3 regions of the Lentzea roselyniae genome follow, and region 3 is predicted to be linked to each of the others. Evidence: riboswitches for the same ligand, from Rfam matches in the RefSeq annotation. Region 3 holds a riboswitch; each other region holds the start of a gene.
What was found. Region 3 has a riboswitch for glycine ahead of gcvT (glycine cleavage system aminomethyltransferase GcvT). Riboswitches for the same ligand answer to the same signal wherever they lie in the genome.
Positions count from the first base shown of each region.

Region 1: another riboswitch for glycine. It lies ahead of gcvH (glycine cleavage system protein GcvH); the one in region 3 lies ahead of gcvT (glycine cleavage system aminomethyltransferase GcvT).
Region 2: another riboswitch for glycine. It lies ahead of gcvP (aminomethyl-transferring glycine dehydrogenase); the one in region 3 lies ahead of gcvT (glycine cleavage system aminomethyltransferase GcvT).

Region 1 is NZ_BAABBE010000005.1:273,809-277,076, forward strand. It holds gene ABFX45_RS11200 (alpha-L-fucosidase) at 1-1,529, opposite strand, end outside; glycine riboswitch at 1,667-1,759, shown strand; gene gcvH (glycine cleavage system protein GcvH) at 1,824-2,204, shown strand; gene ABFX45_RS11210 (L-serine ammonia-lyase) at 2,235-3,268, shown strand, end outside.
Region 2 is NZ_BAABBE010000013.1:154,737-158,004, forward strand. It holds gene ABFX45_RS24085 (MerR family transcriptional regulator) at 1-287, shown strand, start outside; gene ABFX45_RS24090 (Clp protease N-terminal domain-containing protein) at 367-1,317, shown strand; glycine riboswitch at 1,374-1,469, shown strand; gene gcvP (aminomethyl-transferring glycine dehydrogenase) at 1,629-3,268, shown strand, end outside.
Region 3 is NZ_BAABBE010000029.1:44,681-47,948, forward strand. It holds gene glyA (serine hydroxymethyltransferase) at 1-162, opposite strand, end outside; gene gcvT (glycine cleavage system aminomethyltransferase GcvT) at 176-1,270, opposite strand; glycine riboswitch at 1,370-1,454, opposite strand; glycine riboswitch at 1,456-1,558, opposite strand; gene ABFX45_RS36420 (DUF3817 domain-containing protein) at 1,604-1,906, opposite strand; gene ABFX45_RS36425 (hypothetical protein) at 1,921-2,277, opposite strand; gene ABFX45_RS36430 (transcriptional regulator) at 2,613-3,107, opposite strand.

The DNA of each region.
Region 1 (3,268 bases), on a different contig from region 3:
TGAGGTGCCTGGTAGTCCTTCACGAAGTCCCGCCCGGCCTGGTAGCCGGTGTAGGGCTCGGGTGCGCCGGTCCACGGGTTGCGGGGCGCGTGACCCGACCACGGGTTGTCCGGGTTGAACCACTCGGGCATCGAGAAGTAGAGCCCGTTCTTCATCCCCGGCGTGTACTTCCGTGACGCGTCGAACAGCTCCTTCACCAGGTCACGGCGAGGACCGAGGTCGACGGAGTCACGTCCGGACACCTTCGAGTCCCACAACGCGAAGCCCTCGTGGTGCTTCGAGGTGAGCACGTAGTACTTCGCCCCGGCCTCCTCGAACAGCCGGACCCATTCGCGCGGGTCGAACTTCGCCGCGGTGAACTGCGGGATGAACTGGTCGTACGCGAAGTCCATCCCGTACGTCGCCGCGTGGTACGGGTTCACGGCGTTGTTCGGGTTCTGCATCCACTGCCAGTACCACTCCGCGTACTGCTCACCCGGCGGCGACCACGCGGGCACCGAGTACAGGCCCCAGTGGATGAAGATCCCGAACTTGGCGTCGTCGAACCAGTACGGCGACTCGTGGGTGCCCAACGACGCGTCAGTCGCCTGGTAGTCCGCTACGCCCAGGGTGAACTTGGCCTTCTGCGAGGCGGAAACACGACCGGAAGTCGCGATGACCTTCCCGTCGAAGGTGCCGGTCCGGTAGGCGTGGATGCCGATCCGCACCCGCGCCTCCTCTCCTGGCGCGAGCCGCTTCACCGACGCGGGCGCGAGCGTCACCACGCCGAGGCCTTCTGCGCGCACCCGGATGTTCGACATCCACTGGTCGCCGAGGTTCACGACGGTGGCCTCGATCGTCTGGCCACCCAGCCGCGGCAGCTTGTTCGTGCTGCGCGCGGACCGGACCGCGAGCACCTCTCCCTTGCCCGCCGGCTGCAGCGACAGGGCGAACACGTGCAACGACGACTTGCCCTCGACCGCCGGGTTCGTCACGGGCAGCGTGAGGCCGACGGCGTCCTTCGACGGATCTGTCCACACCTGACCGGTGCCGATCGACACCGGGTGCTGGTCGGTCCCGCCGGGGGAGTACCGGTAGGGCGCGGAGATCGGACCACTGCCCGAGTACCAGTCAGGTCCGGTGAGCGCGGCGGCGCTGGTCGAACCGTCCGCGTAGTGCACGGTCGCGGTGCCTCCCGCAGCGCCGTAGGACGACTCCACGAGGAAGTGCGCGGTCAGGTAGCGGCCGCTGGGTAGGTCGATCCGCTGGCCGAGTGAGACCGCGTTGTTGTTCTTCGACTGTGTGCTGCCCGGGAACAGATAGGGCACGCCATCGGCTGTGACCTGCCCGGACGGGAGTGCTTCCGCAGGGAAGGCGTAACCGGAGCCGTCGAAGTTCCCGGTCCGGTCCGCGGCTGTGTCGATGCCGTCGTTGTTGAAGTGGGAGTCGATCGGAACAGGGATGGGTTGAGGGACGTCCGCTGCGCTCGCGGTGGAGACCGAGGCGGTCAGAAGCGAGGCGAGCAGAGCGACGGTGAGCGCTGTCCTCATGAAACCTCCGATGTCTGGGTTTCAATCTGTGGTAGCGCTTTCCCGGCTGTCAACCATCTCGCGTTGACACTTGGCAGCGGACGCACATAGCGTTCGCGCCGAGAACTGAAGACCGGCCGCGGTGCCCGTGAGGCACCAGAACCCGAGTGGGAGAGACCTCGACGAGCGAGTCGGGGCGCCGAAGGGGCAAGCTCCCGCACACTCTCAGGCAGCAAGACCGCTCGGGGTAGGCAACTCTGCACGGCGGAGGGGGCGCAAGTTTCCTGACCGAGCCGTGAAGCCAGAGGAGTCGCCGTGGAGTTCCCCGAGAACCTGCTCTACACCGTCGAGCACGAGTGGGTCGACTGGACGCCGGGTACCCAGGAACCGTTGACCTGCGGAATCACCGAGTACGCCGCGGACGCCCTCGGTGACATCGTCTTCGTTCAGCTCCCCGAGGTCGGCGCGAAGGTCGTCTCGAACGAGGCGTGCGGTGAGCTCGAGTCCACCAAGTCGGTCAGCGACCTGTTCTCGCCCGTCACCGGTGAGGTGATCGAGGTCAACAGCGCGGTCGTGGACGACCCGGCGATCATCAACAACGAGCCGTACGGCGCCGGCTGGTTGTTCAAGGTGCGCGTCGAGTCGGCGGAGAACCTGCTCACGGCTGCCAAGTACGCCGAGCTCACCAAAGACTGACTGCAGACCACCACCGCGAAGGACTGATCAGTGGCGATCAGCGTTTTCGACCTTTTCTCCGTCGGCATCGGGCCGTCCAGCTCCCACACGGTCGGCCCGATGCGCGCGGCGGCGATGTTCGTCGAGAAGCTCGGGGCACGGGTGTCCGAAGTGGACCGCGTGCACGTCGAGCTGTTCGGCTCGCTCGGCGCGACCGGGCACGGTCACGGCAGCCCGAAGGCCGTCTTCCTCGGCCTTGAAGGCAATCTGCCGGAAGAAGTCGACCCGGCGATCGCGGCCGTCCGCGTCGAGGAGATCGTCGCGAGTGGACGCCTGAAGCTCGGTGGCACGCACGAGATCGGCTTCGTGCACGACCGCGACCTCGTCATGCACCGCCGCAAGTCGCTTCCGTTGCACCCCAACGGGATGAGCTTCGAGGCCTACAAGGGCGAGGAGTCGGTCGAGCAGGCCGTCTACTACTCGATCGGCGGCGGGTTCGTCGTCGACGAGAACGCGAGCGGCACCGACCGGATCAAGCCGGACACCACCCCGCTGCCGCATCCCTTCCTGACCGGCGACCAGCTGCTCGCGCGCACCCGTGAGACCGGCCTGTCGATCAGCGAGATCATGATGGCCAACGAGCTGTCGTGGCGGTCGGAAGAGGAAGTGCGCCGAGGACTTCTGCACATCTGGCAGGTGATGCAGGAGTGCGTGGAACGCGGCTGCAACGAGCACGGCGTCCTGCCAGGCGGCCTCAAGGTCCGCCGCCGCGCCGCCGAGATGCGCAAGCGGCTGGAGGGCGAGCACTTCGCCACCGACCCGCTGCGGGTCATGGACTGGGTGACGCTCTTCGCGTTGGCCGTCAACGAGGAGAACGCGGCGGGCGGCCGTGTCGTCACCGCGCCGACCAACGGCGCGGCCGGCATCGTGCCCGCGGTCCTGCACTACTACACGAGGTTCGTGCCGGGAGCCAGCGACGACGGCGTCGTCAGCTTCCTGCTCACCGCGGGCGCGATCGGTGTGCTGTTCAAGGAGAACGCCTCGATCTCCGGCGCCGAGGTCGGGTGCCAGGGCGAGGTCGGCTC
Region 2 (3,268 bases), on a different contig from region 3:
ACATCAGGGTCGCGGTCGACCACCTGCGCCGCCGCGGCGTGCAGGACCTGGCGAAGATCACGTTGTTCTCCGACGGCACGACCGTCTACGAGTGCACCTCGCCTGAGGAGGTCGTCGACCTGCTGCAGGGCGGCCAAGGCGTGTTCGGCATCGCGGTCTCCGGCGCCATGCGGGAGATCAGCGGCACGATCCACGAGTTCCCGGCCGAACGTGCGGACGGCGTCGAGATCGCTCCCATGACGGAGGACGAGCTGGCGCGTCGCCGCCGGGAGCGCGCGACCGGCTGAGAGACCGTGGCCGACCGGCTGTCCCTCGTGGCCAGTCGGCAGCAGCGTCGCGATCGTGCCGCTCTCTAGCGTTGAGCGCATGATCTGCACACCCTCCTATCAGGTCGTGAACGTGCTGGCCGCCGCGGTGCAGCGAGCGTCCCGGCTGGAGTTCGGCCTCGTCGGCACCGAGAACCTGTTGATCGCACTGGCGGACACGATCGGCCCCGGCCGCAGACTGGGTGTGAAGTCGGTTCGGGCACAGGCGATGGCCAGGAGCTGGACCGGTGACGACGGTGGCGCCTGTGAGGCTGATCCCGGCGTGGCCGCACTGATGCGCACAGCCCACGACCGCGCCGGTGCCGAGCCCGCGTTGCCGGTCAGCCGGGCGTTGGACGAGTGCTTGCGTGCGGCGATCGCCGAGGCCGGCGACGGTGTGCTGACCACGACGCATCTCTCGGTGGCGTTGCTGTCGCTGGAGTACGGACGCGCCGCCGAACTGTTCACCGTCCTGCGTGTGGATGTCGAGGCCACGGTCGAAGCAGTGCGGAAAGCCGCGGAACCGGAAGAGGCTCCCGCCGTGCGACTGCTGCGCAAGGCCGGGGCGTTGGAGGGTGACACCGGTGGCGGTTACGTGCGCTGGCTGATCCGGTTTGTCGCCCGCAGCCAGGGTCTGGGCGGACCGGTGCTGACCGTGGTGCGGAACGAGGCGACGAGGCTCGCGGTGGCCGCCGGGCGTCAGGAAGCCACGGCTGCGGACCTGGTGGCGGCGGTGCTGACGGTCGACGACCAGCTGACGGCCGCCGGGCAGTGGTTGCGGCCGGAGTTCGAGTCCGGTGGGGCGGCGGCGCTGCGGGCGGCAGGAGTGGACCCGGCCGCGTTGCCGGCCGCGTCCGGTGCCGGGGTCGAGCGGTTCGTCGAGGGCGCGAAGCTCGTCGCGGCGCAGCGCGGGGACGACGTGGTGGGCACCTCGCACCTGCTGGTGGCGGTGCGCGAGGACCTGCTCGACCCGGTCGGCAGGGTGCTGCGCGATCTCGCTGTTGAGACGTAGGTCGCGTCCCTGGGGACTAGGTGGGCCACCTGCGGGTATTCTTCGCGGGTAGTCGCTGAACTCAGGCGGGAGAGACCGGGCCTCGAACCCGGCGCCGAAGGAGCAAGTCCCTCCCCGGGAACCTCTCAGGCATCCAGGACCGCGTGAGCGAGACGCCTCTGGAAAGTGGACCGCTGAAGATCTTTTTGCGGTCCCGCCGACGGTGAAAGCCCTGGTTCGCGCCGGGGTGAACCTCTCAGGCGCCCCTCGGGGTACGGACAGAGCGGGGAGGGCACCAGGACACGTGTGCCCGCAGCCCCCGGAGGCGTTTGATGTCGCAGGACCGCATTCCGCTCGCCGCTCTCGAGCACGGCACCCCGTTCGCCGACCGCCACGTCGGTCCGCGCCCCGCCGAACTCGCGCGCATCCTCGACGTCATCGGCGTCGGGTCGCTGGAGGAGCTGGCGCAGCGCGCGGTGCCTTCGTCCATTCACGAGCGCGACCTCGTGCTGGACCTGCCCGCCCCGGCCACCGAGACCGAGGCGCTCGCCGAGCTGCGTGAGCTCGCGTCCCAGAACCGGCCGATGACGCAGATGATCGGTCTCGGCTACTACGACACCGTCACGCCGGGCGTGATCCTGCGCAACGTGCTGGAGTCGCCCGCCTGGTACACCGCGTACACGCCGTACCAGCCGGAGATCTCGCAGGGCCGCCTCGAGGCGCTGCTGAACTTCCAGACCATGGTCGGCGACCTGACCGGCCTGCCGGTGGCGAACGCGTCCATGCTGGACGAGTCGACCGCCGCCGCCGAGGCGATGACGCTGGTGCGCCGCGCCGGTCGGTCCAAGTCGAACAAGTTCGTCGTGGACGCCGACACGCTGCCGCAGACGCTCGCCGTCATCGAGACGCGCGCCGAGCCGCTGGGCATCGAGATCGTCGTCGCCGACCTGTCGCAGGGCATCGAGGGCCTCGGCCTGGGCGGTGACTTCTTCGGTGTGCTGCTCTCGTACCCCGGCGCGTCTGGTGTGGTGCGCGACCAGGCCGGCCTGGTCGAGGAGATCCACGCCGCCGGTGCGCAGGCCGTGGTCGCCGCCGACCTCCTCGCGCTGACGCTGCTGCGCGCGCCGGGCGAGATCGGCGCGGACGTCGTCATCGGCACCACCCAGCGCTTCGGTGTGCCGATCGGGTTCGGTGGCCCGCACGCCGGTTACATGGCCGTCCGGTCCGGGCTGGAGCGTCAGCTGCCCGGCCGTCTCGTCGGTGTCTCCGTCGACGCCGACGGCTCGCTGGCCTACCGCCTCGCGCTGCAGACGCGCGAGCAGCACATCCGCCGCGAGAAGGCCACGTCGAACATCTGCACCGCGCAGGTGCTGCTGGCCGTGATCGCCTCCATGTACGCCGTCTACCACGGTCCCGAGGGCCTGCGCGCCATCGCGACCCGTGTGCACCGCATGGCCACCGTGCTCGCCACGGGCCTGTGCGAGGCCGGTCTGGACGTCGTGCACGGCGAGTTCTTCGACACCGTCCAGGTGCGCGTCGAGGGTCAGGCCGCCCGGATCGTCGAGAAGGCGCGCGAGGCAGGCATCAACCTGCGCCAGGTCGACGCCGACGTCGTGGCGATCGCCTGCGACGAGAAGACCACGCGGGCGCACGTCGTCGCTGTGTGGGAAGCCTTCGGGGTCACCGGGTCCGATGTGGACGCCATCGACGCCGACACCGCGGACGGCATCCCGGCAGACCTTCGCCGCACGTCCGACTACCTGACGCATCCGGTCTTCCACGCGCACCGCTCCGAGACCGCGCTGCTGCGTTACCTGCGTGCGTTGTCGGACAAGGACGTCGCGCTCGACCGCAGCATGATCCCGCTCGGCTCCTGCACGATGAAGCTGAACGCCACCGCGGAGATGGAGTCCATCACGTGGCCGGAGTTCTCGACGCTGCACCCCTTCGCGCCCGTCGAGGACGCCGCAGG
Region 3 (3,268 bases):
GTTGGTCAGCACCGAGCCCTGCGCCTGCAGCACCGACACGGGCGTGAAGTTCTCCGAGGCGATCATCTCGAGAGTGCCCTGCTGGCGCGCCAGCTCGGCCGCAACGGCCTGCGCGACCTCGGGGTCGTACTCCGCGAGGGAGGCGTTGAACTGGTCGGACATCTGGAAGATCTCCCTACTTGGCACGCTTGTAGAACGGAAGTGCGACGACCTCGACCGGCTGCTTCTTGCCGCGGACGTCCACCAGCAGTTGGGTGCCGGGCTCGGCACTCGCCTTCGTCACGTAGGCCATGGCGACGGAGTAGCCGAGGGTCGGGGACAGCGCGCCCGACGTCACCTCGCCCACGACCTCGTCGCCGTTCAGCACCGCGTAACCGTGCCGCGGGGCGCGGCGCTCCGGCGTCTTCAGTCCGACCAGGACCGAGTCCACCCCGGACTCGGCGACCTTCGTCAGCGCGTCGCGGCCGACGAAGTCGCCCGGCTTGTCGAGCTTCACGACGCGGCCGAGGTTCGCGTGGTACGGAGTGAGAGAAGTCGTGAGTTCGTTGCCGTACAACGGCATCCCGGCCTCGAGACGCAACGTGTCGCGGCAGCCGAGGCCACACGGCTTGAGCTCGTGCGCGGCACCGGCCTCCAGCAGCGCGTTCCAGACGGCGGGAGCGTCCGCGGGTGCCAGGAAGAGCTCGAAGCCCTCCTCGCCCGTGTAGCCGGTGCGGGCCAGCAGCGCGTCGACGCCGGCGACCTTCGACGGGTAGGACGCGTAGTACTTGACCGTCGAGAGGTCGGTGCCGGTCAGCCCGGCGAGGATCTCGACCGACTTCGGGCCCTGGATCGCGATCAACGCGTAGTCGGTGGACTTGTCCGTGACCACGGTGTCGAAACCGGCGGCGCGCTCGACGAGCGCCTCGGCCACCACCGAGGCGTTGGAGGCGTTCGCGACGACCATGAACTCCTCGTCGCCGAGGCGGTACACGATCAGGTCGTCGATCACGCCGCCGTCGGCCTGGGTGATCATCGTGTAGCGCGCCTTGCCGACCGCCAGCGCCGAGATGTGGCCGACGAGCGCGTGGTCGAGCGCCTCGCCCGCCTGGGCTCCGGTCAGCACGATCTCACCCATGTGCGTGAGGTCGAACAGGCCCGCGGTGGTGCGCACGGCGTGGTGCTCGGCGAGCTCGCTCGAGTAGCGCAGCGGCATCCGCCAGCCCGCGAAGTCGGTGAACATCGCGCCGAGCTGCTCGTGCTCGGCGTTCAGAGGCGTGAGGCGGGACATCAGAACGCTCCTCCAGGGTGCGCCGAAGAGCCGGACGAGGCCGGCTGAGGCAACAGAAGAATGACACGGTCCATCGGAGACTCCTCTTCCAGAGCAGCCTCCCCCTCTGTCATGAGCCTGAGAGCTTCACCACCGGAGTGGCTTGCACCGTGGGCGAGGCGCTGGCGCCTGCTTTCCAGAGTTGCCTTCGTCGCGCGGTACCTGTGCCTGAGAGATTCCGGGGAGGAGTTGCTCCTTCGGCGCCTTCCGGAGATCGAACTCTGGAGAGGTCTCTTCCGCGCGACATCGACGGCCGTGTTCAGTTGGTAGCCCCAGACGCTAGCAGGCCAAACGTCACAGCGGCACGCCCTGCGCCGTCTTCTCGACCACCTTGCGCTCGGCCCAGAACGACAGGAACGGGATCGTGCCGGCGACCAGCACGAGAGCGGTGCCCTTGATCGACCAGCGCAGCTTCAACGCCAGGTCGACGGAAATCACCAGGTAGATGGCGTAGAGGAAGCCGTGGACGGGGCCGACGACCTTCATCATCCCGCCCATGTCCGCGGCGTACTTGAGCACCATGGCCACGACCAGCAGCAACAGGAAGACACCGACCACGTAAGCCATGACCCTGAACCGGGTCAACGCACCCTTCATCTGCCCGCCTTCGCTCAACGACCGTCCCGCGCGTTGAGGTCCGCGAGCATGCGGTTGTAGGCCGCGAGCTCCGCGTCTTCTTCGTCGTCGAAGTGCTCGACAGGCGCGGGTTTGACGGCGTCAACCGTAGTCACCGGCCGTGGAGCGGGCGCAACCGGCTCCGGTGCGGAGAGAGGCTCGTCACGGCGCTGGCGCGCCAGGCGGCGGAAGCGCCACACCATGAAGAGCGGGAAGACGCCGAAGAGCGGCCACTGGAGCACGTAACCGAGGTTCTGGAACGTGCCGCTGGCGGACTCGAAACGCTGCCACTGCCAGTACGCGAGTCCGCAACAGGCGATCAGTGCGATCAGGCAACCAAGGCCGATCAACACTCGCTGAGGTGTAAGGAGGCCGCGCACGGCCTCCAGACTACTTGGGTAGGGCTCCCGCCTCCGAGAGCCTGCCCTCGAATCACTTGGGTGAGGCCTCCACCGGGAGGCCGACCCGTTCAGGGATCCGCTCGAGGTAGGGGCCTCCGCATCAGGATCAGGAGGCCGACCCGTACAAGGATCCACTCGAGGTAGAGGCCTCCTCGTCAGGAGGCCGAACCGGTTGGGGGTCCGGGGGCTTGCCCCCGGCTGGGGTGTGGGGGCTCGGCCCCCACAAGGCACCGTAGAACGAACTCCCGCGAGCGCGTTCCGCGAGCACACCTCTCCCGATCTTCGTTCTACGCCACGCCGTCCCGGCGCTGCCTCTGCAGACGTGCGACACACCAGGCCGCGGCAGAGCCACGGCGGAGGTGCTGGAGAACCGTCATCGGTCCCAGGCGCCTCCCGAGGTCGGCAGGGGTCAGGCCCGCCGCGCGGTAGTCGAGCGCGCGCTGGTCCAACGGGCTGATGCCCGCGTCCCACCACTGCTCGGCCTCGCTGACGTCACCTACCAGCTGCCAGTAGCTCGCTGCGGCGGCGAGCAACGCCTCGGGTGCCTCCGGCGCCCGCTTGCGCATCGCGGCCACGTAGGCCGGATCCGCCGAGTCGACCTTGACCAAGCCACGCGACCCGCCCTTGCTGCCTCCCCGCTGCACGGGGATGCCGGGCGCCGAGGGGGGAGCCTCCGCGAGCCACGCGTTCTTGATCCGGTTCACCTCCTGCATCTCTGCGTCATCAGACCGTTCAGCCGCCCACTGCTTCAACAGCTCGTGGACCCCGGAGTCCTCGACCATCCATGCCTCCTCGTCGGTCGGGGATCGGCCATTGCAGCGGAAGGTATTCGGTAGGTCTGACAATCGCCAGACCCTGAATCGCCAGAACACCCGTTACCAGTGCGTGATTGGCCTCATTCCACCCATCCGGTCCAACGTGAACGGTCGAGGATCACCCTGAG